Regions from separate parts of the Streptomyces sp. M41 genome, predicted to be linked through region 3. Evidence: riboswitches for the same ligand, from Rfam matches in the RefSeq annotation. Region 3 holds a riboswitch; each other region holds the start of a gene.
The links. Region 3 has a riboswitch for thiamine pyrophosphate ahead of thiC (phosphomethylpyrimidine synthase ThiC). Riboswitches for the same ligand answer to the same signal wherever they lie in the genome.

Region 1 (10,380 bases), on a different contig from region 3:
TACGCGCGAACTTCTCACCACGGACACCGCGGGCTCCGTCTTCCTCGGCTGCCCGATGCGCGAGGACGCGGCGGTGAAGATCCGCGCGGACGGCGCCCTGGTCTTCCCGCCCATACCGGACCTGCCCTTCGACCCCTACCGAGGGCATGTCTACTCCCCCGACGAGCTCTTCGCGTCCCTGCCGGACGGCTACGAGGCGACGCCCGACGCGAAGGCGTACGCCTGGTTCCAGCGGACCAAGGCGGACCGGGACATATACGCCTCCATGCTCCGCGCGGTCCACGACGACTCCGTCTCGGACGCGCTCGACGAACTCCTGTCCGGCACCCGGGTGGTGGGCGTCATGGGCGGCCACGCGATGCGCCGCGGCACCACGGCGTACGAGGGTGCCGCCCGGCTCGGCCGGGAGCTGGCCCGGGCCGGTTTCACCGTCGCCACCGGCGGCGGACCCGGCGCGATGGAGGCCGCCAACCTCGGCGCGTACGCCGCCCCTTACGGCGACGACATGCTCGCCGACGCCCTTTTGCTGCTGGCCGAGGCACCCGGCTTCACACCCTCGATCACCGGGTGGGCGACGGCCGCCTTCGAGGTGCGCGCCCGCTGGCCGAAGGGGGGCCGCTCGGTCGGCATCCCGACCTGGTTCTACGGCCATGAGCCGCCGAACCCGTTCGCCTCGCACATCGCCAAGTACTTCGCCAACGCCACCCGCGAGGACGGCCTGCTGGCCCGCTCGAACGCGGGTGTCGTCTTCCTGCCGGGCGCCGCCGGGACCGTACAGGAGATCTTCGACAACGCGACGCCGAACTACTACGAGTCGCGGGGCGAGCCCACGCCCATGGTCCTGGTCGACCGGGCGCACTGGACCGAGAAGCTGCCGGCGTGGCCGCTGCTGAAGTCGCTGGCGCGGGAGCGTTCGATGGAGTCGCGGATCGCCCTGGTCGACCGGATCGAGGAGGCTCCGGCCGCGTTGAAACGTCTCGGCGGTTAATGAGAGGGCAAAGCCAACGTCTGTTGACTGCATATGCGTTGACACTTCTTATGTCACGCTTATAAACCAGTGAGACTCCTGGGGACGGCGACACCACATCGCCGCCTCCGCTCGACCCCCCGCTGTGCTGCAACTCGTAAGGACAAACGTGTCCATGAACCGCCGTACCGTCGCACGTTCCGTGCGCGCCCTGGGTGTTGCCTCCGCGTCGGCCGCGCTGGCGCTCGGCCTCGCGGGCAACGCGCTCGCGTGCGACATCAGTGAATTCTCCGCCGAAGCCAAGTGCGACGGCGGCAAGGGCGTCATCACCGTCACCGACGTGGACCCCAGCGGTATCCCGGCGACCGTCAGCGTGTTCCTCCAGAACAACGGCGCCGACCTGAAGAAGGTCGGCGAGCAGGTGGTCAAGGGCTCGCGCGAGGGTGTCACCATCACCTTCGCCGAGGACTGGAAGCCGGACGCCGAGTACCGCATCCACGTCAAGGCCCCCGGCTATGTCGACGAGGACATCGAGCCGAACCTGACGACGCCGTCCACGGCCTGCAAGAAGGACGAGGAGGAGAAGCCGCCGGCTTCGTCCGACGCCCCCACCCCGTCGGACTCCGCCTCGACCCCGGCCGAGGAGACCGACACGCCCACCCCGGCGCCCTCGGAGAGCGAGAGCACCGCCCCCGCGGACACCGAGAGCAACGTGCCGTCCCCGGCGGCCGGTGACTCCAACCTCGCCGACACCGGTGCGAACTCCAACACCGGCATGATCGCCGGCATCGCGGTCGCCCTGGTGGCCGTCGGCGGTGGCGCGATCTTCTTCGGCCTGCGCCGCCGCGGGGCGAACAGCAACGACGACCGCTGACCCACCCGCACGCGCAACACCCTTGTGGCCCGTCCCCATCGCCGGGGGCGGGCCCGCCGCCTTTCCCGGGTGACGTCAGCCGAAGGTGGCCCGCTCCAGCCAGAACTCCAGCAGCTCCCGCTCGCCGAGCACCTCCACCTCGGGGCTGTCCAGCGGCAGCCGGCGGTAGAAGGCGAGCAGCACGGCGGTGAGGGGGCCGCGCAGCGCGACGGTCGCCTTCTCGTGGCCGCGACGCCAGGCGATGACGTCACCGGACAGGTCGATGAGCCACTCCGCGTCCACGTCGGGGCCGGTGTCGGTGGCGTGCAGGTGGATGCTGCTCCCCGGCAGACGCAACTCCCGCGCCGGGTCGTCCGGAAGGGTCCGCTGGGCCCACTCGACGATCTGGAGCCACTCGTCGATGGCGTCGGCGGCCACGTCCGGCGCCACCTCGTAGGGCTGTCCGGCGGCCAGCGTCGCGTCCGCGCGGTGGACGGTGAGTTCATGCGTCATACGGCGGGCCCAGAAACCGGCGTTGAGGATCCCCGCCCACCCCCACACCTTGGCGTCCGGGCCGGCCTCCCGCAGCGTCCCGACGAGCATCTCGCCGGTCTCGGCGAGCCAGGCGTCCAGCGCGGCGGCGTCGCCTTCGCCTTCGGGCCCCTCGAAGCCGGGCACCCGCTCCTCGGGTATCTCCTCCTCGGCGCGAGTCCGCACGGTCGCCTCGACCCAGCGAAGGGCGCCGCCGGTGTGCCGGACGAGCTGTTCCAGCGACCAGTCGGGGCAGGTCGGCACCGTCACCGACAGATCGGCGCCGGAAGTCACGACGGCCCTCAACAGGCCGATCTGGTGGGCGATTTCATCGCAGTAGCGAGCGTACGGAAGTGACGTCATGCCCGCACCCTACGCACATGATGATCAGCCCAGCACGACAATTTCGGCGGCGTCGAACTCCACGCCGACCACGTCCCCGACCTCCGGCGCCTCCCGCAGCGCACAGGCCGCCTCCAGGCGCGGCGCACCCTCCGGCTGGAGGTGCACGGCGACATGGGTGCCCTTGAACGTTCGCGCGGCGACCGTGCAGCGCAGCCCCTCGTCGGCGGCCACGAGCCGCACCCCGGCCGGCCGTACGAGCACCGCCCGCGTGCCCTGGGCGGCGCCCTCACCGACGGGGAGCTTCCCCCAGGGGGTGTCGGCGGCCTCCCCGGCGACCGTGCCCTCGACGACATTGTCGAACCCGAGGAAACGCGCCACGAACTCGTCCACCGGCCGCTGCCACACCGCCAGCGGCGTGCCGCTCTGCGCGATCCGCCCGTCCCGCATCACCACGACCCGGTCGGCGAGCGCGAAGGCCTCGCCCTGGTCGTGTGTCACGGCCAGCACGGTGGTGCCCAACCGGCCGAACAGTTCCCGCAGTTCCACGACCAGCCGCTCTCGCAGCGAACGGTCGAGCTGGCCCAGCGGTTCGTCCAGCATCAGCAGCCGCGGCCGGGGCGCGAGCGCACGCGCCAGCGCGACCCGCTGCTGCTCCCCGCCGGACAGCGAGGCGACGGCACGGCCGGCGGCCCCCGGCAGCCCGACGAGTTCGAGCAACTCCCGTACCCGCGCGGACTGTTCGTGCTTCGAGGCGCCCTGCATCCGCGTACCGAAGGCCACGTTGGCGCCGACGTCCCGCTGCGGGAAGAGCTGGTGGTCCTGGAACATCAGCCCTACGCCCCGCTTGTGCGCGGGCACCCCGGCCTGGTCCCGCCCGTCCAGCACCACCCGCCCGGCGTCGAGGGCCTGAAGCCCCGCCACCGCCCGCAGCAGCGTCGACTTGCCGCTGCCGCTGGGCCCGAGCACACAGACGATCTCATGCTCGGCGACATCCAGGTCGACGGCGTCGAGCACCGCCCGCCCACCGAAGCGGACGGTCGCCCCCGCAAGGCTCAGCAGCATCTAGAACTCCCCGGTCCGGTCGGTGCGCAGCCGCTCCAGCACCAGCAGCGCCACCGCGCACACCACCATCAGTACCGTCGAAAGGGCCATCGCCTGGCCGTAGTTGAGCTCGCCGGCCCGCCCCAGCAGCCGCGCCACGGCGACCGGCAGCGTCGGATTGTCGGGCCGCGCGATGAACACCGTCGCCCCGAACTCGCCGAGCGACACCGCGAAGGCGAACCCGGCCGCGATCAGCAGCGCCCGCCGCACCATCGGCAGATCGATCTCCCGCCAGACCCGCCACGGCGAGGCACCCAGCACCGAGGCCGCCTCACGCAGCCGATGGTCCACGGCCCGCAGCACCGGCAGCATGGTCCTCACGACGAACGGCACCCCGACCAGCGCCTGGGCCAGCGGCACCAGGATCCAGGTGCTCCTGAGGTCCAGCGGCGGCTCGTCCAGGGCGATCAGGAATCCGAAGCCGACCGTCACCGCGGACACCCCGAGCGGCAGCATCAGCAGTGCGTCGAAGCCGCGTACGAACCGGCCCGCGTCCCGCCGGGTGAGCGCCGCCGCGGCCAGACCGCCGATCAGCACGGCGATGGCGGTGGCGACGACGGCGTACTGCAGCGAATTGCCGATCGCCTCGATCGGGGCGACGAGGAAGACACCGCCGTCGGCATCGGTCAGCGCCCGGTAGTAGCCGAAATCGGGCGCGTCGAGCGAGCGCTGCACCAGCACGGCCAGCGGCAGCAGCAGGAGCACCACGACGACGGCCAGGACTGCGGCCAGCAGCGCCCACTGTCCCGCCCCGCGTGGACGCCGCGCGGTCACGGACGCGTCCACCAGGCGCAGCGCGCTCTCCCGCCGCCGTACGGTCCAGGCGTGCACGGCGAGGATCGCGCCCACCGCCAGGAACTGGATGACCGTCAGTACGGCGGCGGTGGACAGGTCGAAGATCTCGGAGGTCTGCCGGTAGATCTCCACCTCGAGGGTGGAGAAGGCCGGGCCGCCCAGGATCTGGACCACGCCGAAGGAGGTGAAGGTGAACAGGAAGACCATGAGCGCGGCGGCGGCCACGGCGGGGGCGAGCGCCGGCAGGGTGACGGTACGCCAGGCCGTGAGGCGGGACGCCCCGAGCATCCGCGCGGCCTCCTCCTGCCGCGGGTCGAGCTGTGCCCACAGCCCGCCCACCGTCCGTACGACGACGGCGTAGTTGAAGAAGACATGCGCGAGCAGGATCGCCCACACGGTCGTGTCGAGCCGTACGCCCCACAGCTCGTCGAGGAGTCCGCCGCGGCCGACCAGCGCGAGGAACGCCGTACCGACGACAACCGTCGGCAGCACGAACGGCACGGTCACCACGGCCCGCAGGATCTGCTTGCCGGGGAAGTCGAAGCGGGCGAAGACATAGGCGCCCGGCAGCGCGATCAGCAGGGTCAGCGCGGTGGAGGCGAGCGCCTGCCAGGTGGTGAACCACAGGACGTGCCGGATATCGGGCTGCCCGAGCACCTCCAAGAGCCGTCCGAACTGCCAGACCCCGTCGGCCTTCAGACCGCGCGCGACGATCGCGGTGACGGGGTAGGCGAAGAAGACCGCGAAGAACGCGACGGGCACGGCGACGAGGCCGAGCCGCACCGCCGCGCTCCGCGCGCGTCCCCTGCGGGGGGCGCCCGTCCGCGGGGCGCCCTCACCGGGGGTTACTTCAGTACGAGCGAGGTCCACGACTTGACCCAGTCGTCACGGTTGTCGGCGATCTTCGCCGGGTCCATGGTCTCGGGATCCTTGGCCTGCGGGCCGTACTTCGCGAACTCCGGCGGCACTTGTGCGCCCTCGCGCACCGGGTGGACGAACATGTTCAGCGGCATGTCCTCCTGGAACGTCTTGGTCAGCAGGAAGTCCAGGAGCGCCTTGCCGCCCTCGGCGTTGCCGGCGTTGCTGAGCAGGCCCGCGTACTCGACCTGCCGGAAGCAGGTGCCGCTCGCGACACCCGTCGGCGCGGTCTTCGGCCTGGGGTCGGCGTAGATCACCTCGGCGGGCGGCGAGGAGGCGTACGACACGACGAGCGGCCGGTCGGCCTTGGCCTTCTTGCCGCCGGCGGACCCGGAGAACTCCTCGTTGTAGGCCTGCTCCCAGCCGTCGACGACCTTGACGCCGTTGGCCTTCAGCTTCTTCCAGTAGTCCTGCCATTTGTCGTCCCCGTACCGGGCGGCGGTGCCGAGCAGGAAGCCGAGGCCGGGCGAGGAGGTGGAGGCGTTCTCGGTGACGAGGAGATCCTTGTACGCGGGCTTGATCAGGTCGTCGAACGAGGTGGGCGGGGTCAGCTTGTGCTCGCTGAAGTACGCCTTGTCGTAGTTGACGCAGATGTCGCCGGTGTCCACGGGTGTGACCCGGTGCTCGTCCTCGTCGACCCGGAACTCGGGGCGGACCGTGTCGTAGCCTTTGGGCTCGTACGACTGGAACAGCCCGTTGTCGAGAGCCCGCGAGAGCAGGGTGTTGTCGACGCCGAAGAAGACGTCGCCCTGCGGGTTGTCCTTGGTGAGGATGGCCTTGTTGACGGCCTGCCCGGCGTCGCCGTCCTCCAGGACCTTGACCTGGTAGCCGGACTGCTTCTCGAACGCGGCGAGGACGTCCTTGGACACGGCCCACGAGTTGTGGCTGACGAGCGTGACGGTCTTGGAACCGCCGCCGCCGGCGTCGCCGCCGTCCCCGTCGGACGACCCGCAGGCGCTCAGCGCGGGCAGCGCGACGAGACCGAGCCCGACGGCGAGGGCCGTGGCCTTCTTGGTGATGCTCACTAGTTCCTCCTGGGGTGACCAGGAAGAGACGCGGCCCCGCCCGGGTCCCCTGAGGGCTCCGGGCAGGGCGCAACAGCTCGAGTGGTGACCGATCTCCCTACCCAGAATGACCTGGGCCAGGTTCGGAGGGTCTGCGGCCGGTGCCGCACTCTCAGCGCTGTGGCGCTCCCCTGTCGGAATATGAAGATGTTCTTACGACGGTCAGACTACCGCTCGGTCGCGGCGAGCTGACCGCACGCCCCGTCGATCTCCTGACCACGGGTGTCCCGGATCGTCACCGGTACCCCGTGCGCGGCGATGGCCTCGACGAACGCCTTCTCGTCCTCCGGCCTGGAGGCGGTCCACTTCGATCCGGGCGTCGGGTTCAGCGGAATCAGATTCACATGCACGGGCCTGCCCTTGAGCAGCCGCCCGAGCCGGTCACCACGCCAGGCCTGGTCGTTGATGTCCCGGATCAGCGCGTACTCGATGGACAGCCGGCGCCCCGACTTGGCGACGTACTCGAACCCGGAGTCCAGCACCTCGCGCACCTTCCACCGGGTGTTCACGGGGACGAGGGTGTCGCGCAGCTCGTCGTCGGGGGCGTGCAGCGAGATCGCGAGCCGGCATTTGAAGCCCTCGTCGGCGAACCGGTGGATGGCCGGGACCAGCCCGACGGTCGACACGGTGATCCCGCGCTGGGACAGCCCCAGCCCGTCGGGCTCGGGATCGGTCAGCCGCCGGATCGCCCCCACGACCCGGTTGTAGTTGGCGAGCGGCTCCCCCATCCCCATGAAGACGATGTTGGACAGCCGAGCGGGCCCGCCGGGCACGTCCCCGTCCCGCAGCGCCCGCATCCCGTCCACGATCTGATGGACGATCTCGGCGGTCGACAGATTCCGGTCCAGCCCCGCCTGCCCGGTCGCACAGAACGGGCAGTTCATCCCGCACCCCGCCTGCGAACTGATGCACATGGTGACCCGGTCCGGATACCGCATCAGCACGGACTCGACGAGCGTCCCGTCGAACAGCCGCCACAGCGTCTTGCGCGTGGTGCCCTCGTCGGTCGACAGATGCCGTACGACGCTCATGAGCTCGGGAAACAGCTCCTCCCGCAGCTTGTCGCGCGACCCGGCGGGGATGTCGGTCCACTGCTCCGGCTCGTGCGCGTACCGCGCGAAGTAGTGCTGCGAGAGCTGCTTGGCACGAAACGGCTTCTCCCCGATCGCAGCGACGGCGTCCTTACGCTCACCGGGCGTGAGATCAGCAAGATGCCGCGGCGGCTTCTTGGCTCCGCGGGGGGCGACGAAAGTGAGTTCTCCGGGTGCAGGCATAACCCTTCCAGTGTGGCAGATCAACTGTGGGGGCCCGGGACGGAGCGGGGTGGGGGTGGTCACGCGTGATCGCCGCCGGGCGTCGATGGTCGGCCTCGCACGGCCCAGGGGGCACGCCCTAGGGATGGGATGATCGCTCCGGAGGGGGTCGAGTGGACGTGCTTGAACTGATGAAGTGGCTGGCCGAGCGCGGCGTCACGACCGTCTTCAAGGTCGACGGTGACCGAGTCATTGAGCGACGGGCGGCATGGATGGTCATCGTCAGCGGTGGGCCGCTCGGCGAGGACTCGTTCTTCCGTGCTGATCTGGCCACGCCGGACGCATGCCTTGACTCGTTGCTCGCCATCTAGAGGGCAAGGGGCTGTCCCCGTTCGCATGATCAGCATGTCCCGCAGAGGCGTCGCCGCCGCTCGTAGCTACCGGTGAGTCGGGCATCCTGGCCGATCTCGGCGAACGTTCCAGGCCACCCGCGCGCGCTCTCACACACATGCGGGTGGCCCATGCTCCCAAGAGAAGGGAACGGCCTCACCATGGGCAAGCCCAGCAAGCTTTTCCACCTAGCCCCTATCCCGTCGTGGGTCACCGGGCTCGCTTACATCGGCGCTCTTATGGCTGGCGTGGTGCTGATCACAACCCGTAGCGCAACGCCTGCGGAGGCCTCCGGATTGTGGCGCCGTTCCTTGTGATCTATGAGCGGGTGCTCGTCCACCGCGCGTCCGAGTAGCCACATGTGGGCTCACATCCTCGGCAGACGGAATCACTTCCGGTACTCGAAGGCCCCGATGTCACACGCCGGCCCTTGAGGCCGCAGGACGCCGCGCTGGTCTGCGGAGGGGCAGTCGGAGCCGGAGGCGGTGTCGAGGGCGGGGCTGCCGGGCAGCAGTGCCACGGTGTCTGTCGGTCCGCCGTTGTCACCGAGGGGCGCGAGGTGGGGATCACGGCTGGGGAGATCGCCTTCGGCCGTGAGGTGGCAGCTGTTTCCGCTGTCGAGGTTGTTGCCCCGGGACTCGATGGTGGCGAAGACGCGCTTGCAGTCGCTGGTGGCCTGGCCGATCGTGTTCTCGGCGATGATGGTGTTCTGCAGGGCGAGGTGACCCAGCGGCAGGTTGATGGGGTCGGTGATGGGCCCGGGCAGGCTGTCCAGGTAGGCGGGGGCGATATTGATCCCGCCGCCGCCGTCGGTGGCGGTGTTGCCGGTGATCGTGGAATTGCGGATGTCCACCAGGCCGCGGCCTCGTATGTCGATGCCGCCGCCATAGCCGGACAGGCTGCCCGGACGGTCCCAGTCGTCGGTCACACGGTTGTCGGCAATCGTGGAATTGACCACGGTACCGGTGTCGTCGAACCGGATGCCTCCGGCCTCACCCGCTGTGTTGCGGCTGACGGTGCTCTCGATCAGCGTCAGATGGGAGCCGGGGATGTTGAAGATGCCTCCTCCGTAGCCGGCACGGTTCCCCGTCACGGTCACCCGGCGCAGCGTCATCTTCTTGCTGTTGGCGATGCCACCTCCGCCGGGGTCGGTAATGGGTACTTCCCGCTGCTTGGCGTCTCCTCCCGTGAGGGTGAGGTCGGACAGCGAGGTGTCGGCACCCATGCGGAAGACCCGATCGATGTGGTCGGCGTCGATGATGGTCGTCCGCGCCCCGGCTCCCAGGACGGTGGTCGGCTCGAGGATGTTCAGATCGCCTGTGGTCGGGTCGGCGGTGCGCCCGTTGAGATGGTCGGGATTGGGCGGAATGGTCAGCCGGTAACGGGCGGCCGGTAACTCGATCGTGCTGCCGGGCCGGGCGTTTGCGGCCATGACAGCCGCGCGCAGGGTGCAGGTTCCGGTGGCGGTGCGGCAGACCCCGTCGGACGCGTTGGCATCCACGGCGTCTTCGGTGGAGTCGACCGTGAAGGTCGCGGGCGCGGTGGCTGCTTGCGCAGGGGACGGGGCAACGGCAACGGTCCCTGCGAGGGCCGCCAGCAAGACGGTCAACGCCGAGGGGGCAGTCGGTTTTCTCATGGGGTGGGCTCCTACTTCGGGAGTGGGCTACTGCTTCCGGACCATGTGACACAACATCAGAAACACTCGCGTATATAACGTGTACCAAAATGTTTCTCACCCATGAAAGATTCATTCCGGCCGCTGCTGCAGCCGAGTCTGACCGACCTTCCTCGCGGGCCGCACGGGCTCGCGCGTGAGCTCGTGACGGGCTCGCAGCGCCAGCGGCTGCTCCATGCGATGACGGTCGTGGTGGCTGAAAAGGGCTACATCGCCGCGACCGTGGCCGATGTGACGGCACGGGCGGGCGTGTCGCGCAAGACGTTCTACGAGCTGTTCGCGGACAAGGAAGAGTGTTTTATCGCCGCGGCGGACATAGGCCGTGAGCTGATGGTCAAGCGGCTCGAGGCGTCGTTCGCGCGCTCGTCGGCGCAGTCGCTCTCTCCAGTGGCGACGTTTCGTGCCTCTATCCGTGCCTATCTCGAGCTGATCGCCGAAGAGCCGGACTTCGCCGTGGCGTTCTTCCTGGAGACGGCGGCGGCCGGCGG
Region 2 (10,380 bases), on a different contig from region 3:
GTGCTGGACCGACTGGTGCGGGGCACGGCGTTGCGCGGCGAGGACGAGATCGCGCCGCAGCAGGGGGCGGCCAGTCGTCTGACGGTGCTGTTGGCCCTGCGGGGCGGCCGGCCGGAGGGCACGGCGCACCGGACGGTCGTCCACGCGGAGGACCGCGAGAGCGAGCTGGACGCCCTCTTCGGCACCGCCCCGGGCATGGCCACGCGGCCCACGGTCACCGTGCTGCGGCCCGACGACGCGGCGCTGGTGCCGGACGCCGGCCATGAGGCGGTCGCTCTCACATCGACGGTGCCAGCGCAGCCCGACCGGGGCTGGGCGGAGTCGGAGGTCTTCGCCCGGCATGCCGAGCACATGATCGCGGTCGCCGAGCGTACCGTGCCCCAGTTGCGTGACCGTCTGCTGTGGCACGAGGTGCGCACCCCGGCCGACATCGCGCAGGAGACGGGCGCCGTGGGCGGAGCGGTCCCGGCGCCGGCGCTGGCCGCGGCCGGCGGGCGGCTGCTGCACCCGTCCAACAGCACTGCCGTTTCGGGCCTGTTCACCGTCGGCGGCTGGTCCCACCCCGGGGGCGGTCTGCCGCACGCCGGTATGTCGGGTGCGCTGGCGGCGGGGCTGATCGTGGAAGGGCCGGAGTTCAGAGGCTCGCAGTGACTGGCCGCCCGGCCTGTGCGGAGCCGGCTGTACGTCAGAAGCGGTACTGCTCGTCGTACCCGTTCCCCTGGCCCTGCTGCTGGCCGTTGCCCTGGTAGGGGTACTGCTGCTCGGGCGGGAGTTCGCCGCCGTAGGTCTCGTCGGTGCGCTGCTGCGGGACCCAGACGCCGCTGGACGACGTATCCGAGTAGGTGCCGGTGGCGTACTGGTCCTGGCCGTAGTCCTGTTGGCCGTAACTCTGCTGCCCGTAGGCGTCGTACGAGGCGCCGCCGTAGGTCTGGTTGCCGATGTACGGGTCGGAGTATGCGGCGTACTGCTGCTGGCCGGTGGCGTCGTAGCCGTACTGCTGCTGGTCGTAGCCGGAGTAGCCGTCGTAGGCGTAGCTCTGGTCGGCCGTCGCGTACTGGTCCTGGGGCTGGCCGGCGGCGGTGTACTGCTGGTCGGCGGCGGCGTAGGCAGGGTCGCCGTATATCCCGTAGGAGCCGGTGTCGTCCGGCAGGGGCTGCGGCTCGTAGACGGCGGTCGTCTCGGCGGCGGACGGGCGGTCCGCGCGCGAGGGGGTGAAGACGTCGTCGCGGTCGTAGTCGTCGCCGTAGCCGAGGTCGTCCCGGCCGTACTTGCCGTCGTCGCGGCCGTACCTGCCGTCGTCGCCGAAACCGCCCTCGCCCGCCTCGAGGTCGGAGACCTCCAGGGTCGGCTCCTGGCGGGCCGGCTCGCCGCGGCGCTTGGCGCCGCCCAGGGGGCCCAGCGCCGGTGCGGAGACCGCCCAGCCGGCCGAGAAGCCGCGGCGGAAGGACAGCGTTACGTAGGTCTGGCCGATCGCGAAGGCCGCCGCGCCCAGCCCGATGACGATCACCGACGGGATGAGCACCCCGATCACGACACCGAGGAAGCCGACGAACGCCAGCAGCCGCCAGCGCAGGCGTGCCTTGTACTGAAGCAGTACCTCGCCCAGCAGCCACAGCGCGACGATGCCGAACGCGATGTAGAGGACCGTCCAGCCCATGTACGCCCCTCTCCCAGTGGCCGCCTACGCAGTGTGACGTATATCAGGACGGCCGGTCTAGGCCTGCGGTGGGTGGTGCAGGCCCAGGTTTTCGTAGATTTCCAGGGTCGCCGTGGAGTTGTTGAGCGTGATGAAGTGCAGTCCGGGCACTCCCTCGGCCAGCAACCGTGCGCAGAACTCCGTGGCGAACTCGATCCCGATCGAGCGTACAGCCGCCGGATCGTCCTTTGCTGTGAGGATCCGCTCTTTCAGGGCGTCCGGGAAGGCGGCGTTGGTGAGGGACGGGATCCGCTCCAGCGTCCTGACGCCGGCGATCGGCATGATCTCCGGGATGATCGGGGTGTCACAGCCGGCCGCCGAGACTCGGTCGCGCAGCCTCAGGTAGTCCTCCGGATCGAAAAACATCTGCGTGATCGCGTAGTCCGCGCCGGCCCGGCACTTGTCGACGAAGTGCCGGACGTCGGTGTCCCAGTCGCAGGAGCGCGGGTGCATCGCCGGGAAGGCGGCGACGCCCACACAGAAGTCACCGGACGCCTTGATCAGCTCGACGAGTTCGGCCGCGTAGGTGAGGCCCCGCGGGTGCCGCACCCACTCACCCAGCGGGTCGCCGGGCGGGTCGCCGCGCAGCGCCAGCATGTTGCGGATCCCGGCGTCGGCGTACTGGCCGATGATGTTGCGCAGGTCGGCCACCGAGTGGTCGACGGCGGTGAGGTGGGCGATCGGGGTGAGGGTGGTGTCCGAGGCGATCGCCTCGGTCGCCTTGACCGTGCCCGCGCGGGTGGAACCGCCCGCGCCATAGGTCACGGAGACGAAGTCGGGTCCGACGGCCTCGACCCGGCGCAGCGCGTTCCACAGGTTCCGCTCGCCCTTCGGGGTCTTGGGGGCGTAGAACTCGAACGAATAGGTCGTCTTGCCGGTCGCGAGCATCTCGCGCACGGTACGAGCGTGGTCCGACCTGATGGATGCGGTGCCGAGGGCCATACTCGCAGGTTAACCAGGGGCCCCCGGTCCCCCAACCGGGCGCCGGACATTTGCCCGATTTGTCGGGCTGTTGTCCACTCCTTGGACAAAAACCGGCCAAAGAACGGCCAGCCGACGGACCCGAGGGGCGGAACGGGGCCGGGCGGAGGCCGGGCGAGGCCGTGGATCGACGGCACATGGTCCACGGACTGAGACAAGACTCGATCAGATGTGAGACGCCGTCTCCTCAGGGGTCCGGGCTCCCTCCCCTCGGGCCGGGCCTACGACTCCTTCCGGAGCCGCTGCGCGAACTCCGCCGACGCCGCGGCCGGGTCGTCGGCCTCCGTGATCGCCCGTACGACGACGACACGTCGGGCGCCCGCCTCCAGCACCTGACCGAGGTTGTCGAGGTCGATGCCGCCGATGGCGAACCAGGGGCGGTCGGTGCCGAGGGCGGCGGTGTGACGGACCAGGTCGAGGCCGGGGGCGTGCCGGCCGGGCTTGGTGGGGGTGGGCCAGCAGGGGCCGGTGCAGAAGTAGTCCACGCCGTCCTGGGCGGCGGCTGCGGTGGCCTCGGCCTCGGAGTGGGTAGAGCGGCCGATGAGGACGTCGTCGCCGAGGATCGCGCGGGCGGCGGGGACCGGGAGGTCGCCCTGGCCCAGGTGCAGGACGTCGGCGCCGACGGCATGAGCCACGTCGGCACGGTCGTTGACCGCGAGAAGCTTGCCGTGCCGGGCGCAGGCCTCGGCGAAGACCTCCAGGTGCGCCAGTTCCTCGGCCGCCTCCATCCCCTTGTCGCGCAGCTGCACGATGTCGACGCCGGAGGCCAGCACGGCATCCAGGAACTCCGCGAGATCGCCCTGCCGCTTGCGGGCATCGGTGCAGAGGTAGAGCCGGGCATCGGCGAGCTGGCTCCGGGCGGTGACCCCGGTGACGGTGTCGGACATGCGCTTCCCCCTGTGATCGGGTGCCGGGCGGATGACGTCGGGCGGGAGCCGGACGGTGGCACGGTAACCCGGAGGCGGGCGGAGGCGGCACGCGGTGTCGAGCGGGCCGGGACGGGCCGGCACGGCGGGGCTCGGCCCGGATCCTTGCAGGTGCCCGGGGTCCGGGCAGGACTCACCGGGCCGGCGGCGGCCGGACGGCCCGGGGCTCGCGGCACCCGGCGCCCGTCCGCCGCCGACCAGCTGGCCCCGAGCCGACCGGTCACCCCGAGTCGACGAGTCACCCCGACCCGAAGATCCCAGGGCCGCCCGCACGCCGGACAGCCCTCGGACCAGCGTGGAGATCCGTTCTGATCAGACAGCGAGCGCCTGGGCGCGGCGCTTCACCTCCGTGCCGCGGTTCTCGCTCAGGGCCTGCGCGGGGGTGCCGGGCAGGCTCGGGTCGGGCGTGAAGAGCCACTCCAGCATCTCTTCGTCCGTGAAGCCGTCGTCCCGCAGGAGCGTCAGGGTCCCGGACAGGCCCTTGACGACCTTGTCCCCGTCGATGAAGGCGGCGGGGACGTGCAGCGCGCGGTTCTCACCTCGGCGTACGGCGATGAGCTGGCCCTCCTTGACCAGCTGCCGGACGCGGGTCACCTCGACGTCGAGCATCTCTGCGATGTCGGGGAGGGTGAGCCAGGCGGCCACGAGAGCATCGGTCTTTGCGTCAATCTCGGTCACGGAAACAAGCCTGCCATCTGCCACTGACAGTCGGAAGTCAGGCCGGTCCACCCGGAGGCCCCGTCGCTCCGACGCGCTAAGCCGTCGCCGCCTTCAGCGGCCTCGCCGGGTCCACCAGCAGCGCCGCGTCCATCGGCGTGCCCGCCTCGATCAGCCGCCGTCCCTGGGCGAGATCCCGGGGCCGGCCCACGGCCAGGACGGCGACCAGCCGGTGCTCCCGCAGCCAGCAGACCGCCCAGGCCGGGCCCGACGGATCGCCGCGCCACAGGGTCGTGTCGGCGGCGGCGTGGTGGCCGGCGTACTGGACGAAGCGGCCGAACTGCTCGGACCAGAAGTACGGCACGGGGTCGTAGACCGCGGGGGTCTCGCCGAGGATGTTCGCGGCGACCGTGCGCGGGCCCTGGAGCGCGTTGTCCCAGTGGTGGACCAGCAGCCGTTCGCCGTAGCGGCCGGAGGGGAAGGAGGCGCAGTCGCCGACCGCGTAGACGTCCGGGACGGAGGTGCGCAGACCGTTGTCGGCGACGACCTCGCCGTGCGCGCCGAGCTCGATGCCCGAGCCGGCCAGCCAGGCCGTGGCGGGGCGCGCCCCGATCCCGACCACGACGGCGCCCGCGGGGATACGCGAGCCGTCGTCGAGGACGACCTCGCCGGGGTCGACACGCTCCACGCGCGCGTGGGTGCGCAACGCCGCCCCGCTGTCCTCGTACCAGGCGGTCATCGGCGCGGCGACCTCGGCCGGCAGCGCGCCCGCGAGCGGCCGGCCGGCGGCCTCCACGACCGTCACCGCACACCCCGCCTCGCGCGCGGCCGTGGCGAACTCGGCGCCGATCCAGCCCGCCCCGACGACCACGATGTCGTGCTGCCGGGCGAGCACCGGCCGCAGCCGCTCGGCGTCGTCCAGGGTGCGCAGCAGATGCACGCCGGGGATGCCCTCCGCGCCCGGCAGCCGGATCGGTTCGGCGCCGGTGGCGAGCACCAGGACGTCGTACGGGACGGGCCCGGCCTCGGTGTCCAGTTCGTGGTCGGTGGTGCGCACGCCCAGCACCTCGCGCCCCAGCCGCAGTTCGATGCCGAGGGCGTCGAAGTCGACGTCGAAGGCCGAGCCCTCGGACTTGCCGAGCAGTACGGCCTTGGACAGGGGCGGCCGGTCGTACGGCTGGTGGGGCTCGGCGCCGATCAGCGTGATCGTGCCGGTGAAGCCTTGCTCGCGCAGGGCGACCGCGGTCTGCACCCCGGCCATGCCCGCGCCCGCGACGACCACGCGCCGCGCCTGTGACGTGCCCTGTTGCTGCGTCTGCTCGCTCACCTGATCACCATAGACAACTGACAATCCGTCAGTCAGGGGGGGTGCTCGGTGACCTGTTCCACAACACTCGTCCCCCGGCCGGCCTGCGACTCCCACTCCCAGCTCTCCTCCAGCCGCACCCGGCCGTCCGGAAGGTCCACCACCGTCGACACGCAGTGACCCGAGGACGTGGTCCCGTCCCGCTTCAGCTGGACGTAGCGGAAGTCCAGCCGGTCCCCCTTCCTCGTGCCCACGAGACACCCGCGCACGACATCGCCGCCGGTGTAGTCCGCCCAGATCTCACCGTCCTTCTCGTGGTAGGTGAACCGGGTGCGGGTGCCCACCTGACCTGGGGCTTGGTCGGCCACGGGGGCGAGGACGAGACCGTCGAGCGAACGGGCCACGGGCGAGGGCTCCCTTACTGAGGCGTGCGGCGGCGGGCTAGGGTGGCCAACGTAGAGCACTCGCGGGAGCCCGGACGCACCGGGCTGAGAGGGAGGCTGGCGGCCTCCGACCGTACGAACCTGATCCGGGTCATGCCGGCGAAGGGAGGGGCTGGACGCCCATGTCGCGTACGCGAACGTCAGACGTCCTCGTCATCGGGGGCGGGATCATCGGCCTGGTCACGGCGTGGCGGGCCGCGCAGCGCGGGTTCACGACCGCCGTCGTGGACCCCGAGCCGGGCGGCGGGGCCGCCCAGGTGGCCGCCGGGATGCTGGCCGCCGTCACGGAACTGCACTACGGCGAGCAGACCCTGCTCGGCCTGAACCTCGCCTCGGCCCGCCGCTACCCGGACTTCGTGGCCGAGCTCATCGATCTCACCGGCCATGACCTCGGCTACCGCCGCTGCGGCACGCTCGCCGTGGCGCTGGACTCCGACGACCGGGCCCACCTGCGTGAGCTGCACGCCCTCCAGAGCCGGTCGGGGCTGGACTCCGAGTGGCTGTCGGGGCGTGAGTGCCGGCGCCTGGAGCCGATGCTCGCGCCGGGCGTGCGCGGCGGGCTCCGGGTGGACGGGGACCACCAGATCGATCCGAGGAGGCTGTCCGCGGCGCTGGTGGCCGCCTGCGAGCGGGCCGGTGTGGTCTTCCACCGGGCGTGGGCCGAGCGCTTCGACGTCGTACGGGACCGGGCCGCCGGGGTCACCACGGCGGACGGCACCGAGCTGCGCGCGGGCCAGGTGGTCCTCGCCGCCGGCAGCCGCAGCGGACGGCTGTCCGGCGTTCCGGACGACGTACTGCCCCCCGTACGTCCCGTGAAGGGCCAGGTGCTGCGGCTGACCGTGCCGAAGCGGTACGCGCCGTTCCTGAGCCGGACCGTGCGGGCCGTGGTGCGCGGCAGCCAGGTGTATCTGGTGCCGCGGGAGAGCGGCGAGCTGGTCGTCGGGGCGACGAGTGAGGAGCTGGGCTGGGACACGACGGTGACCGCGGGCGGCGTGTACGAGCTGCTGCGCGACGCCCATGAGCTGGTGCCGGGCATCACCGAACTGCCGCTCACCGAGACACGGGCGGGCCTGCGCCCCGGCTCCCCCGACAACGCTCCGCTGCTCGGTCCGTCCGGCCTCGAGGGGCTGGCCCTGGCCACCGGCCACTACCGCAACGGCGTGCTCCTCACCCCGGTCACCGGCGACGTCATGGCGCACGTCCTGAGCACCGGTGAACTCCCCGACGAGGCCCGGGCGTTCTCGCCCCGGCGTTTCAGTTCCGCCGCACTCACGGAGCAGCCCGTATGAACACTCCGTTCCCCACTCCACCCACCACCCCGGTCACCATCTCGGTCAACGGCGAGCGTCGGCAGATCGAGCCGGGTACGGCTCTCGACACGCTCGTGCGGTCCCTCACCGCGGCACCCTCGGGAGTGGCCGCCGCCCTCAACGAAACCGTCGTCCCGCGCGGGCAGTGGCCGGCGACGTCCCTGAGCGACGGGGACCGCGTCGAGGTCCTCACCGCCGTCCAAGGAGGCTGAACCATGGCCGACGATCCCTTTGTCATCGGCGACCTGTCCTTCGGGTCCCGCCTGATCATGGGCACGGGCGGGGCGCCCAGCCTCGAGGTGCTGGAGCGGGCGCTGGTTGCGTCCGGGACGGAGCTGACGACGGTCGCGATGCGGCGGGTGGACCCGTCGGTGCACGGGTCCGTCCTCTCCGTGCTGGACGGCCTCGGCATCCGGGTGCTGCCGAACACCGCAGGGTGCTTCACGGCCGGCGAGGCCGTGCTGACGGCCCGCCTCGCGCGCGAGGCGCTCGGTACGGACCTGATCAAGCTGGAGGTCATCGCCGACGAGCGGACCCTGCTGCCGGATCCGATCGAGCTGCTGGACGCCGCGGAGACGCTGGTGGACGACGGGTTCACCGTGCTGCCGTACACCAATGACGACCCCGTGCTGGCGCGGAAGCTGGAGGACGCCGGCTGTGCGGCGATCATGCCGCTGGGGTCTCCGATCGGTTCGGGGCTCGGCATCCGCAATCCGCACAACTTCCAGTTGATCGTGGAGCACGCGCGCGTGCCGGTGATCCTGGACGCGGGTGCGGGGACGGCGTCGGACGCGGCGCTGGCGATGGAGCTGGGGTGCGCGGGTGTGATGCTCGCCTCGGCGGTGACGCGGGCGCAGGAGCCGGCGCTGATGGCCGACGCGATGCGGCACGCTGTGGAGGCGGGCAGGCTGGCGTACCGGGCGGGGCGCATTCCGCGCCGGCACTTCGCGCAGGCGTCGTCTCCCGCGGACGGCCTGGCACGGCTGGACCCCGAGCGACCTGCGTTCTGAACGCACGTTCGATGAAAGCCTTTCACCCATGAGGCGTCCGTCACAGCTCGGCTGCAGTCCCGCCCCGATCCCGGTCCGGGGCGGGAGGTGTGTCGGTGACGGCTCGTAGACTCACCCGCGTGGATACGACGCTTCAGGACCCTCTGGTCGGGCAGGTGCTCGACGGCCGGTATCGCGTGGACGCGCGCATCGCGGTCGGCGGGATGGCCACGGTCTACCGGGCCCTGGACACCCGCCTGGACCGCGTGCTCGCGCTCAAGGTGATGCACCCCGCGCTGGCGGTCGACGGTGTGTTCGTCGACCGGTTCATCCGCGAGGCGAAGTCCGTCGCCCGGCTCGCGCACCCCAATGTCGTGCAGGTCTTCGACCAGGGCACCGACGGGTCGTACGTCTATCTCGCCATGGAGTACGTCGCGGGCTGCACCCTGCGTGACGTGCTGCGCGAGCGCGGGGCGCTGCAGCCCCGGGCCGCGCTCGACATCCTGGAGCCGGTGCTCGCCGCGCTCGGCGCCGCGCACCGCGCCGGGTTCGTGCACCGGGACATGAAGCCGGAGAACGTCCTGATAGGGGACGACGGCCGGGTCAAGGTCGCCGACTTCGGGCTGGTGCGGTCCGTGGACACCGTGACCAGCACCACCGGTGCCGTGCTCGGCACCGTCTCCTATCTCGCGCCCGAGCAGATCGAGCAGCCCGGCGCCGCCGACGCCCGCGTCGACGTGTACGCGTGCGGTGTCGTGCTGTACGAGATGCTCACGGGCGACAAGCCGCACGACGGGGATTCCCCCGCCGTGGTGCTCTACAAGCATCTCCACGAGGACGTCCCGCCGCCCTCGGCCGCCGTGCCGGGGCTGGCGTACGAGCTCGACGAGCTGGTCGCCTCGGCCACCGCCCGCACCCCGGACATCCGGCCGTACGACGCCGTGGCGCTGCTCGCGCTGGCCCGTGAGTCCCGCGCCGCGCTGAGCGCGGACCAGCTGGACGCCGTGCCGCCGCAGGCCCACACGGCGGAGCGCAGCAACGCCGACGACCGCACGAGCGTGATCCCGCGCGCGCTCACGATCCAGCGTCCGCTGCCCGTGAACGGGGACGAGCCGGAGTCCGAGGCCGTCTTCAACCGGACCAGCCGGCTGGAGACCCCGCCGCCCCCACCGCCCGGGCCCCGCCGGTCGGGTACCTCGCGCCGGCCGCGCGGCCCGCTGGTCGTCGTGGCCGCCGTCCTGCTGGTCCTCGGCCTCGGCGTCGGCATCTGGTACATCAACTCCGGCCAGTTCACCGAGGTCCCGCCGCTGCTGTCCAAGACCGAGGCGCAGGCCCGGGAGCGGCTGGAGAAGGCCGGGCTCGACATCGGCAAGGTGCAGCGCACCCACAGCGACACCTTCAAGCGCGGCACCGTCATCACCTCGGACCCGAAGTCGGGCGCCCGCATCCGGCACAACGACTCGGTGGGTCTGGTGGTCTCGCTGGGCCCGGAGACCGTGAAGGTGCCGGACCTCCAGGGCTACAAGCTGGACAAGGCACGGACCGTACTGAAGGACGGCGGCCTCGAACCGGGCCGGGTGACCCGGGAGTTCAACGACGACATCCCCCAGGGCTTCGTGATCTCCTCCGACCCGGGCAACGGCACCAAGCTCCGCTCCGGCTCACCGGTCGCGCTCAGCGTCAGCAAGGGCAGCCCGGTGGACATCCCGGACGTCACCGGCGAGAGCCTGGCCGAGGCGAAGTCCGACCTGGAGGGGGCCGGTCTGAAGGTCGAGGTCGCCGCCGGCCGGGTCAACTCCGAGTTCGACGCGGGCCGGGTCGCCCGGCAGTCGCCGGCCAACGGCAAGCAGGCCGCCGAGGGCGACACGGTGACGCTGACGCTCTCCAAGGGCCCGGAGATGATCGAGGTCCCGGACGTGGTCGGCGACAGCGTCGACGACGCCAAGGCAGCGCTGGAAGGCGCCGGCTTCGAGGTCGACGAGGACCGCGGCCTGCTCGGGCTGTTCGGCGACACGGTCAAGAGGCAGTCCGTGGAGGGCGGGCAGCGGGCACCGAAGGGCTCGACGATCACC
Region 3 (10,380 bases):
CTGGCCGACGCCGGCGCCCGCCGGATCGGCCTGCTGACCGGCACCACGACGGACACGTACACCCACCTGTCGACCACGGCGTATCTGCGCTGGTGCGAGCGGGTCGGCCAGGACCCGGTGTACGAGGCCTACCCGGCGCACGATCCATGCGCGGGCGCCGTCGCCGCCGACCGGCTGCTCGCCCGGCCCGACCGGCCCGACGCGGTCTACGGGCTGTTCGACCCGAACGGCACCGACCTGCTGGCCGCCGCACGCCGCTACGGCCTGCGCGTACCGGACGACCTGCTTCTGGTGTGTTGCAGCGAATCCACCGTGTATGCCAACACCGAGCCGCCCATCACCACGCTCTCCCTGAAGCCGCGCCGCATCGGTACCGCCGTGGTCCAGCTCCTCATCGACGCCATCGAAGGGGTCGACTCGGACCAGCCGGTCGAGCAGGTGATACCGACCGAGCTGATCGTGCGTACCTCGTCCCAGCGACGGCCGCCTCGGACGACGGTCAGCCCGCCGCGGTCCCCGGAGGGCCGGTAGGAGCTGGTCCTGGGGACGGCAGGAGCGGTCCCGGGGACGGCAGGAGCGGTCGGGGAGACGGCGGCAGTCGGCCCCGGAAAAGCGGGGTGGACCCCGCCGGGGCCGGCGATAGGAGCAGGTGGGGGCAGGTCGGGCGGCAGGTCGGGCGGTAGTGACCGGGGGCAGGAAGGCAGGTCGGGCGGCAGGTCCGGGGCAGGCGAGGCGGGTCGGAGAGCCACGCGGGACGTCGTCGCCGGACGGCCGAAGACCTGCCCAATCGGGGCGAAAGCCGCGGGGAACAGGAGTCCTGCTCCGATTCACTACCCCTGGGTCATCACACGGCGCGATCGGCATTCCTATGATGGGCCCACGACACCGCGGGCCGCTGCGACCAGGCAGTCCGATGCGGTGCAGCTGCGGCGCGATGGTGGAGGGGTCTGATGACTCAGGGGGCCGGTCAGGGACCCGAGGTGGAGCGGACGGCGACGTTGCGCGACTTCCGGGTGCCCGCTTACGTCCACGAGACCGGTCCGTACGCCCAGAGCACACACCCCGGCGATATCGCCCCGCACCTCGACCAGACGTACCCGGAGGGCTACACGCCCACCCAGCGCGACCTGCCCGTCATCAACCGGGGTGACACGGTTCAGGTGCATATCGACCCCGCCGTCGTGTCGGCGCCCCAGTCGGTCGGCGGCGCCGGTCCGCTGTTCGTCGTCGGCGATGTGCACGGCTTTCTGGACGAGCTGGTCGCCGCCCTCCAGGAGAAGGGCCTCATCGACTCCGCCGGCAACTGGTGCGCCGGCACCGCCCGGCTGTGGTTCCTCGGCGACTTCACCGATCGCGGCCCGGACGGCATCGGTGTCATCGACCTCGTGATGCGGCTGTCCGCGGAGGCCGCCGCGGCGGGCGGCTACTGCAAGGCGCTGATGGGCAACCACGAGCTCCTGCTGATCGGTGCCAAGCGGTTCGGCGACACCCCCGTCAACTCCGGCGCGGGCACCGCCACCTTCCAGGCCGCCTGGCTGCTCAACGGCGGCCAGAAGACCGACATGGACCGGCTCCAGGACCATCACCTTCAGTGGATGTCCCGGCTGGACGCCATGGAGGAGGTCGACGGCCATCTCCTCGTGCACTCGGACACCACCGCCTATCTCGACTACGGCGACTCGATCGAGGCGGTCAACGACACCGTCCGCGAGACACTCACGCGCAACGACGCCGACGAAGTCTGGGACCTCTTCCGCAAGTTCACCAAGCGCTTCTCCTTCCGCGACGAAGGCGGCGCCGACCATGTGCGCTCGCTGCTCGATACGTACGGCGGCACCCGCGTCGTTCACGGCCACAGCCCCATTCCGTACCTGCTCGGCGAGGTCGGCTCCGAGGAGAACGAGGACGGCGGCGGACCCTCGGTCGAAGGACCGCATGTCTACGCCGACGGGCTCGCCATCGCGATGGACGGCGGCGTGACCATGGCCGGAAAGCTACTGGTCCAGCAACTTCCCCTGGATATCTGAGCGTTCACGGGGCAGGCGTCGCCCACAGCGGCGGCGACGGGGGACGGTGCAGGCCAGGGCCCAATTTTGGCAAACCCCCTGTCACCGTGTGCCGTCACCGCTCTACCATCGGCTTATCCGTAGCAGGCTCCCCTCCGTTTCTGCCCGACGGCTCGTTGGCATGCGAGCCCCAAGCCCTACGGAGCATCGGGGGATGCACATGAACAGCGTTCCGCAGCACCTGCTGAGCGAGGACCGCCAGGAATACGAGCGGATCCTCGATGCGGCGCTGCGCTCCGCCCCACACCGCCCGGAACTGACCGCTGTCGGACAGCGGCTCAACCCCGAACAGCTGCGCACCATGGCGCTCAACGCCACCGCACTCATCACGGCGGCTGCGGCGACCGAGTACCAGCACTATGTGAAGGTCCGCGAGGAACTGCGCCAACCGGCGCCGTCCACCCCGTCGTCCAGCCGCGAGTCCGGCTCTTCCACCGAGTCGGGCGGCGTTGCGATGGGGCTCGCCACCACCATGGGCGAGGTCGCCGAGACCGCCGGCCCCGGCATCGTCGCCGTCCTCGCCGTCCTGGCACCCGTCCTCGCCGGCACCGCGGCGGCGATCTTCCTGCTCGTCGGTTACATCCTGAAGATGTTCAACCCGGAGCCGGCGTTCGCCCAGACGATGCTCACCACCGGATGGGTGTTCGGCGCCCTGGCCGCGGCAGCGATCATGGTCGCCGCCGTCGGACTCCTGCTCACCGCCCTGCGCAACCGCCCCGCGTTCGACGGCGGTCCGTACGGCGAACTGAGCGAGGAGGTCGCCCGGGCCCGGGAAGCCTGGCGCGAAGCCCTGCTGGAACGCGGCATTCTGCCGTTCCTGCGGGAGGCACTCGCCGACCCCGGCACGGCATCGGCACTGCATCACGCGCCACCGTCGACACCGGCCGGCCGCATGCCGAACCTGGGCTACGACCGCCCCGGCTTCAGCAGCCCCGACGACGGGGCCTCGCGTGGTTCGCGCCCGAGCTTCAGCAGCCCGGACTACTCGAGCCCGGACTTCGGGGGGCCGGAGCACCAGCCGGAGTGACGTCGGCTGGCGCTGCCCCTCGGCTTGCGCCCCCGCCCAAGGGAGCGCAAGCCGAAGACCCGGCGCTACGGCAGGCCGGCCGATGACGTGCGGCGCGCTACAGACGCCGGAGGCACTGCGCTTCCACGCGTTCGACGAGGGCGCGGCTGAATGCGTGCACGAGAGACAGATGGAACAGGGCCGGGGCCAACGGTGCCCATCGATGCACCCGGTCCTCCCGCAGCAGATACTTGATCACGGCGGCCGGCCGGAACGGCACATATTCGATCGTCTCGTGTTCCCACCGGTCCGCGACGCCCCGGCTCATCCGCGACTGGAGATCCGAGCTCTTCAGCTCCTTGAGCCTGGCGTGGAAGTGCCCGCTCCAATGGCGTTTGTCGATGTCCAGCACGAACGCCAGCAGTTCGAGCGTGTACTCGTGCGGCTCCACGGCCAGCTCCTCCCGCATCCCGCGGCGGGCCACCGCGTGCAGGTCCGGTGCGCTTCTGCCGGAGGAGTCGATGTGCCGTGACAGGCCCTCGTTGACGGAGGAGTTCCATACGCCCGGCGCCATGCGGACCCGGTCGCTGCGCCGGCTCACCACCAGCATGTCGTCGGCGGTGACCACCGCGATGTTGACGGCGAAACTGCACTGGAGGAAGTCCGGGGCCTGAAGCGGGCGTTCCGGGTCCAGATAGCGGGAGCGCGGAGTGGTGCCGTCCGGAAGCCGCCGGTCGAGCTGCTGAGCTGCCAGGAACGTGTAGTAGTCGGTCGGGCGCAGCCGCAGATGCACCTCGGGGGACTCCTCGAGAGCGGTCCGGGAAACATCGACCGACTCGACCGCATAGCGCGGCCCGTTCCACAGCGGCGTACGGCCCTCGACTCGCAGCCGCTCGCTCTCCTCGGCGATCTCCGCACGCCAGCCGGCCATGTCCGACGGCAACTCCACCTCGCCGTCGAGCACATGGAGATACACCGACTCCGGGGGTATCGGCTTGTCGCCGTCGCCCTCCACGATCAGCGCGGACGTCTGCAACGGGCCCAGCGAGAACGTGCTCCAGGCAGGCCCGGACTCCTCCCTGCGCCCCAGATTGCGCAACGCACCGGCCGACCGCCTGCGCAGCCGGTACCAGGCGTTCTGCAGGGGCTGCTGGAACAGCACCGCGAACAGCATGCCGATGAAGGCGCCGACCACTCCGTTGGTGACATCGATCCCACTCACACGAAAGACCTTAGGGATCTTGATCGAACGAAGCGGCGTCGTACCCGTTCCGTTACGGGACCAGCGTCCGCCGACCGGACACTCCTCCTCCCATTGTCATACCGGGATGGCACAGTGCGGCTTCATGTACATCGACCGCTTCTGGGACATCATCGAATCCGCGCGTTCTTCGGCCGCCGCCTCCGGCAGGCTCTTCGACGAGGTGCTGGTAGACCTCCTTGTCGGATGTACTCCGCAGGAGATCCTTGAATACGCAGAGCAGTTCGATGAGGTACATGACGCCCTGTACCGCTGGGATGTCTGGGCAGCGGCCTACCTCATCGGAGGTGGCTGCTCCGACGACAGTTTCATGGACTTCCGAGCGGGAGTGATCGCACTGGGGCGAGACTGGTACGAGCGCACCGCTCTGGATCCGGACAGCCTCGCCGAGCACCCCGCTGTCATCGAAGCCGCGACCGCCCATTTGGACGAGGCGCTGTTCTACGAGGACGTGAACTACGCGGCCAGTGGTGCTTTTGAACGCCTTACAGGCAACCCGGACGCCTTCTACGAAGCGTGGGCTGAGTACCGATCAGCTGACGAGCAGGACAGCGACGCAGCGGACATGGGGGAAGACTTCGACTTCGACGACGCGGATGAGATGCGGCGGAGACTGCCCCGTCTGGCAGGGCTCTACCTCTGACAACAGGACAACCCGCGGCTCCTCCATGGGGCGCGGGTCGTCCTGTAGGGCTACGAACTAGTCCGCCAGTGGCAGGTACACACGGTTCCCGCTCGCTGCGAACTCCTTCGACTTCTGCAGCATGCCCTCGGCGACCTCCTCCGGCGATGCCCCCTCAGCCGCGCCACCACCGAACCGCTCTGTGATGCTCTGGCTGATCTTCATCGAGCAGAACTTCGGCCCGCACATGGAGCAGAAGTGCGCCGTCTTGGCCGGCTCGGCCGGCAGGGTCTCGTCGTGGAACTCCCGTGCCGTGTCCGGGTCGAGTGCCAGGTTGAACTGGTCCTCCCACCGGAACTCGAAGCGGGCATCGGACAGCGCGTCGTCCCACTCCTGTGCACCGGGGTGCCCCTTGGCGAGGTCGGCCGCATGGGCGGCGATCTTGTAGGTGATGACGCCCGTCTTGACGTCGTCCCGGTTGGGCAGCCCCAGGTGCTCCTTGGGCGTGACGTAGCAGAGCATCGCCGTGCCCCACCAGGCGATCATCGCGGCACCGATGCCGGAGGTGATGTGGTCGTACGCCGGGGCGACGTCCGTGGTCAGCGGGCCGAGCGTATAGAACGGGGCTTCTTCGCAGATCTCCTGCTGAAGGTCGATGTTCTCCTTGATCTTGTGCATCGGGACATGGCCCGGGCCCTCGATCATGGTCTGAACATTGAAACGCTTCGCGATCGTGTTGAGTTCCCCGAGCGTCTTCAACTCCGCGAACTGTGCCTCGTCGTTGGCGTCCGCGATCGAGCCGGGCCGCAGGCCGTCGCCGAGCGAGTACGTGACGTCGTACGCGGCGAGGATCTCGCAGAGTTCCTCGAAGTTCTCGTACAGGAACGACTCCTTGTGGTGCGCGAGGCACCACGCGGCCATGATCGAGCCGCCGCGCGAGACGATGCCGGTCTTGCGGTTGGCGGTGAGCGGTACGTACGGCAGGCGCACACCCGCGTGGACGGTCATGTAGTCCACGCCTTGCTCGGCCTGTTCGATGACCGTGTCCTTGTAGATCTCCCAGGTCAGCTCCTCGGCGCGGCCGTCGACCTTCTCCAGCGCCTGGTACAGCGGCACCGTGCCGATCGGTACGGGGGAGTTGCGCAGCACCCACTCGCGTGTGGTGTGAATGTTGCGGCCGGTCGACAGGTCCATGACCGTGTCCGCGCCCCAACGGGTCGCCCAGGTCATCTTCTCGACCTCCTCCTCGATGGAGGACGTGACCGCCGAGTTGCCGATGTTGGCGTTGACCTTCACCAGGAACCGCTTACCGATGATCATCGGCTCGATCTCCGGGTGGTTGACGTTGGCGGGCAGCACCGCCCGGCCCGCGGCGATCTCGTCGCGTACCACTTCGGGAGAAACGTTCTCCCGAATGGCCACGAACTCCATCTCCGGAGTGATCTCGCCTCGCCGGGCATAGGCGAGCTGTGTGACCGCCTGGCCGTCGCGGCTGCGACGCGGCTGACGGGGACGCCCGGGGAAGACCGCGTCGAGGTTGCGCAGGCCGCCGCGGGGCGAGGTGTGCTTGATGCCGTCGTCCTCGGGACGGACAGGACGGCCCGCGTACTCCTCGGTGTCGCCGCGGGCGATGATCCAGTTCTCCCGCAGCGGGGGCAGCCCCCTGCGGACGTCCGTCTCGGCGAGCGGATCTGTGTATGGGCCGGACGTGTCGTACAACGTGACCGACTGCCCGTTGGTGAGGTGCACCTGGCGGACCGGCACCCGCAGGTCGGGGCGTGAGCCCTCGACGTACGCCTTGTGCCAGCCGATGGACTTCCCGGCCTCCTGGAACTTCTCGTCCTGAACGGAGGCAGGCGTGCGCGCGTCCTTGATGGTCATGAGACCTACTCCCTACGCCGGCATTACCCGGTAACAGGTTCGGCGGTCGACGCAGCGGTATCCGTCTGCCGATGTTTCGTGTGCAACATCACTCGCGATGGGTGATGTTTCATGTGAAACATCGCTGGGACGGAGGTCAGCGCCCTCTCAGCCCGGTGCTCCGAGCTCCCGCGTGTACAAAGGTGGCTCCACGCTAGCGTCAATTCGGGCGCGGTGAACAGAGGGCCCCCATCGTTCTTGCGATGATCGGTCGGTGACCACGACGCATGAACCTCCGTACCCACCGCCCGAGCCGCGCCGTGGCTCCGGCTTCGGAAACGGCCCCGCCCTGGGCAACGGCCGCACGGACGGCCCGGGTTCGGCGGTCCCTCGCGGCAGATACGAGGGTGGCTACGACGGCGGATACGGCCGGGGTTCCGGAGAAGGCGCCGACGATCATGCTGCTGGTTCCGGCGGCTGGGGCGAGCACGGTCGGGTGCCGGGGAGTGGCTATGGTCACAGTCACGACTCAGGTGGCCATGGGCACGGGCACGACTCAGGTGGCCATGGGCACGGGCACGACTCAGGCGGGCGTGGGCACGGTCATGGCTCCGGCGGCTCGCACGGCGGCGGTGACAGCGGTGGCGGTACCGGTGGCGGTGGCGGTGGCGGTGCGGATGGTGGCGGTGGTGCCGGTGGCGGTGGCGGTCATGGGCACTCGCACAGTCACGCCCACGGTCCCGCGACGCCCGTCTCCCGGCATCTGCGCAAGGTCATCGCGGCGGTCCTGATCCCGTTCACCGCGGCGGTGCTGGTGGGGCTCGTGGTGCTCTGGCCGGGCGGTGCCCCGCCGCACGAGCGCACCGGGGTGGGCTTCGACCGGCAGACGCAGCAGGCGACGGTCACCAAGGTGGTCGAGCTGAGCTGCAAGGAGGTGGGAGCCTCGGGCGTGCCACCGACCGGCGACACCTCCACCGCCGAAGGCTCCTCCGCCGTGCAACAGGAGCAGGGCACCTGCAAGAAGGCGACGATCCGCGTCGACACGGGCAAGGACAAGGGCCGTACGTTCACGGAGATCGTGCAGCCCGACCAGTCACGGCAGTTGCACGAGGGCCAGGAGGTCGTGGTCGCCTACGAGCCCTCGGCCCCCAAGGATCTCCAGTACTCGGTCACCGATGTGAACCGGCGCGTACCGCTGGCCGTGCTCGCCGGCATCTTCGCGGTCGCCGTGGTGATCGTCGGGCGGCTGCGCGGGGTCATGGCGCTGATCTCGCTGGCCATCAGCTTCATGGTGCTCACCTTCTTCATCCTGCCGGCGATCCTCCAGGGCTCGAACCCGCTGGTCGTGGCGGTGGTCGGGTCGAGCGCCATCATGCTCATCGCCCTGTACCTCTGCCACGGCCTGTCCGCCCGTACGTCCGTGGCCGTGCTCGGCACACTGATCTCGCTGTTGCTGATCGGCGTCCTCGGCTCGGTGTTCATCGACTGGGCCGCGCTCACCGGCAACACGGACGACAACACCGGCCTGATCCACGGCCTGTACCCGTCGATCGACATGAGCGGTCTGCTGCTCGCCGGCATCATCATCGGCTCGCTCGGCGTCCTCGACGACGTGACGGTCACCCAGACGTCCGCGGTCTGGGAGCTGCACGAGGCCAACCCGGCGATGGGCTGGCGCGGACTGTACCGGGCGGGTATCCGGATCGGCCGCGACCACATCGCTTCCGTCGTCAACACCCTTGTCCTCGCCTACGCGGGCGCCGCGCTGCCGCTGCTGCTGCTCTTCTCGATCGCGCAGAGCGGGGTCGGCACGGTCGCCAACAGTGAGCTGGTGGCCGAGGAAATCGTCCGCACCTTGGTGGGCTCGATCGGCCTGGTCGCGTCGGTGCCGGTCACCACGGCTCTCGCGGCCCTGGTGGTCTCCGCGGACCGACCCGAGAAGGGGGGCGTGCCCGCAGGGGCCCAGCCGGTCACTCCAGGTGCGCAACCGGCCGCCGGTCAGCCGTCTCCTGGCCGGCCGGCTCTTGGGCAACAGGCTCAGCGTGGCGGACGGGGCCGACGGCGCAAACGGTGACGGCCACGGCCGGGTTCGCCCCGCCGTCGCCCTCACCCTCGCCCTCGCCCAGCGAACCGGCCTCGTACATCGGACCCCCCTCGCACATCGAGCCCCCGCACCCATCGGAGCGCTCTCTCGCGCCGGACGGCACCGCACCCGGCGAAGCGTTACGCCACCCCCGCTCGCGCCGCCGTAAAGCCCTCAGCCCGCGCTCTGCTCCTCGGCCAGGATGCGGTCCAGTGCCTCGTCGAGGTGTGCGTCGAAGTCGGCGAGGGCGCCCTCCTGGCCGAGCGGCACCAGCTTGTCGGTGCGGTCCAGGAAGGCCACGAGCGGCGCCACCGAAGAGCGGAACAGCGCCTGGTCGGCGCCCACCTGAAGCCGGATCATGACATCACCCAGGGTCTCGGCACCGGCCGGCGACACTCGTACGTCGCCCTCCCCGCACGGTCGGCCGACTCCGTCGACCAGCAACTCGCGGCCGAACGCCCATGTCACCGGGGCATCCCCGGGCAGGTGGAACGTCAGCCGTACGGCATAGGGATCGCAGGTCTCGTAGCGCAGCTCCACCGGGATGCGGAAAGAGAGCTCCTCGGAGACGAGGAAGCTCATCATGACCTCTGCCTGTACGGACTCTCGCATCGCCTACCCCGTCGTTTGCCGTCGACTGGCCGGGAAACGGCTCCCGACACTGGTGGAATCTTGCTGAACGTACACGAGAGATCACAAGGAGTGAGTTTTCAGATACTGATAGAGATCGCGAGTGACCCCAGCAGGCGTCCGACTTGGTCCTGTAGTTGCTGGGCCGCCGACAGCAGCCGGTCGGCCTGGTGAACAGGCAGGGAGATGGCCATCGTCGCGGCCGTGGTGCCCACCGTGATCGGGATCGCCGCACACACCGTGCCCAGCGCGTACTCCTGACGTTCGGTCACCGGCTCCATGCGGCGGGCCCGGTCCAGGCGTCGGAGCAGGGCGCTGTTGTCGCGCACCGTGTACGGGGTGATGGCCTGCACGGGATGACGGTCGAGGTGGTCCCGGCGGTCCTCCTCGTCCAGCTGGGACAGCAGGCACTGGCCGATGGCGTGCGCATGGGCGGTCTCCCGGAAGTCGGCCCATTCCTCGACCGCCGGATTGCCGGGGGTGTCGGACACGCACATGACCTCGATCTCGCCCTCGCGATACAGGGCGTAGTACACGGGGACCCCGATGGCGTCACGACACTGGGCCAGCGCGTCCGCGACGGTGCTGCGACGTTTCTGCTGGGCTCCACTGCTGCTCAGCCGCTCGGCCGCCTCGCCGAGGAAGAACAGCCCTTTGTCGCGGCTCAGATAGCCCTCGTGCACCAGGGTGCGCAGCAGGTGATACGCGGTGGGAAGCGCCAGGCCCGTCTCGCGGGCGAGCTGCTTGGCGGGCGCGCCGTACTGGTGCCCGGCGACGCATTCCAGCAGGCGCATGGCCCGCTGGACGGACCCGATGAGCGTCGCGGAGGACGACTGCTCGGAGGAGTTCGGG

Region 1: linked by a shared signal. The riboswitch ahead of ACHBTE_RS18315 (thiamine ABC transporter substrate binding subunit) and the one ahead of thiC (phosphomethylpyrimidine synthase ThiC) in region 3 are both predicted to bind thiamine pyrophosphate.
Region 2: linked by a shared signal. The riboswitch ahead of thiO (glycine oxidase ThiO) and the one ahead of thiC (phosphomethylpyrimidine synthase ThiC) in region 3 are both predicted to bind thiamine pyrophosphate.

The regions. Positions count from the first base shown of each region.
Region 1 is NZ_JBIMKE010000013.1:111,231-121,610, forward strand. Features, by position in the region: gene ACHBTE_RS18290 (LOG family protein) at 1-988, shown strand, start outside; gene ACHBTE_RS18295 (LAETG motif-containing sortase-dependent surface protein) at 1,143-1,841, shown strand; gene ACHBTE_RS18300 (maleylpyruvate isomerase family mycothiol-dependent enzyme) at 1,917-2,714, opposite strand; gene ACHBTE_RS18305 (ABC transporter ATP-binding protein) at 2,739-3,758, opposite strand; gene ACHBTE_RS18310 (ABC transporter permease) at 3,759-5,462, opposite strand; gene ACHBTE_RS18315 (thiamine ABC transporter substrate binding subunit) at 5,438-6,535, opposite strand; TPP riboswitch at 6,612-6,717, opposite strand; gene rlmN (23S rRNA (adenine(2503)-C(2))-methyltransferase RlmN) at 6,742-7,848, opposite strand; gene ACHBTE_RS18325 (hypothetical protein) at 8,001-8,198, shown strand; gene ACHBTE_RS18330 (choice-of-anchor Q domain-containing protein) at 8,606-9,853, opposite strand; gene ACHBTE_RS18335 (TetR/AcrR family transcriptional regulator) at 9,956-10,380, shown strand, end outside.
Region 2 is NZ_JBIMKE010000020.1:1,098-11,477, reverse strand. Features, by position in the region: gene ACHBTE_RS23175 (phytoene desaturase family protein) at 1-651, shown strand, start outside; gene ACHBTE_RS23170 (hypothetical protein) at 686-1,657, opposite strand; gene metF (methylenetetrahydrofolate reductase [NAD(P)H]) at 1,715-2,638, opposite strand; gene thiE (thiamine phosphate synthase) at 2,899-3,564, opposite strand; gene ACHBTE_RS23155 (Rv2175c family DNA-binding protein) at 3,916-4,281, opposite strand; gene ACHBTE_RS23150 (NAD(P)/FAD-dependent oxidoreductase) at 4,358-5,587, opposite strand; gene ACHBTE_RS23145 (hypothetical protein) at 5,620-5,970, opposite strand; TPP riboswitch at 6,023-6,134, shown strand; gene thiO (glycine oxidase ThiO) at 6,132-7,298, shown strand; gene thiS (sulfur carrier protein ThiS) at 7,295-7,531, shown strand; gene ACHBTE_RS23130 (thiazole synthase) at 7,535-8,329, shown strand; gene pknB (Stk1 family PASTA domain-containing Ser/Thr kinase) at 8,449-10,380, shown strand, end outside.
Region 3 is NZ_JBIMKE010000005.1:301,512-311,891, reverse strand. Features, by position in the region: gene ACHBTE_RS09900 (LacI family DNA-binding transcriptional regulator) at 1-531, shown strand, start outside; gene ACHBTE_RS09895 (metallophosphoesterase) at 951-2,027, shown strand; gene ACHBTE_RS09890 (hypothetical protein) at 2,221-3,093, shown strand; gene ACHBTE_RS09885 (hypothetical protein) at 3,191-4,294, opposite strand; gene ACHBTE_RS09880 (DUF4240 domain-containing protein) at 4,419-4,976, shown strand; gene thiC (phosphomethylpyrimidine synthase ThiC) at 5,034-6,836, opposite strand; TPP riboswitch at 6,829-7,018, opposite strand; gene ACHBTE_RS09870 (YibE/F family protein) at 7,090-8,889, shown strand; gene ACHBTE_RS09865 (SsgA family sporulation/cell division regulator) at 9,073-9,510, opposite strand; gene ACHBTE_RS09860 (IclR family transcriptional regulator) at 9,609-10,380, opposite strand, start outside.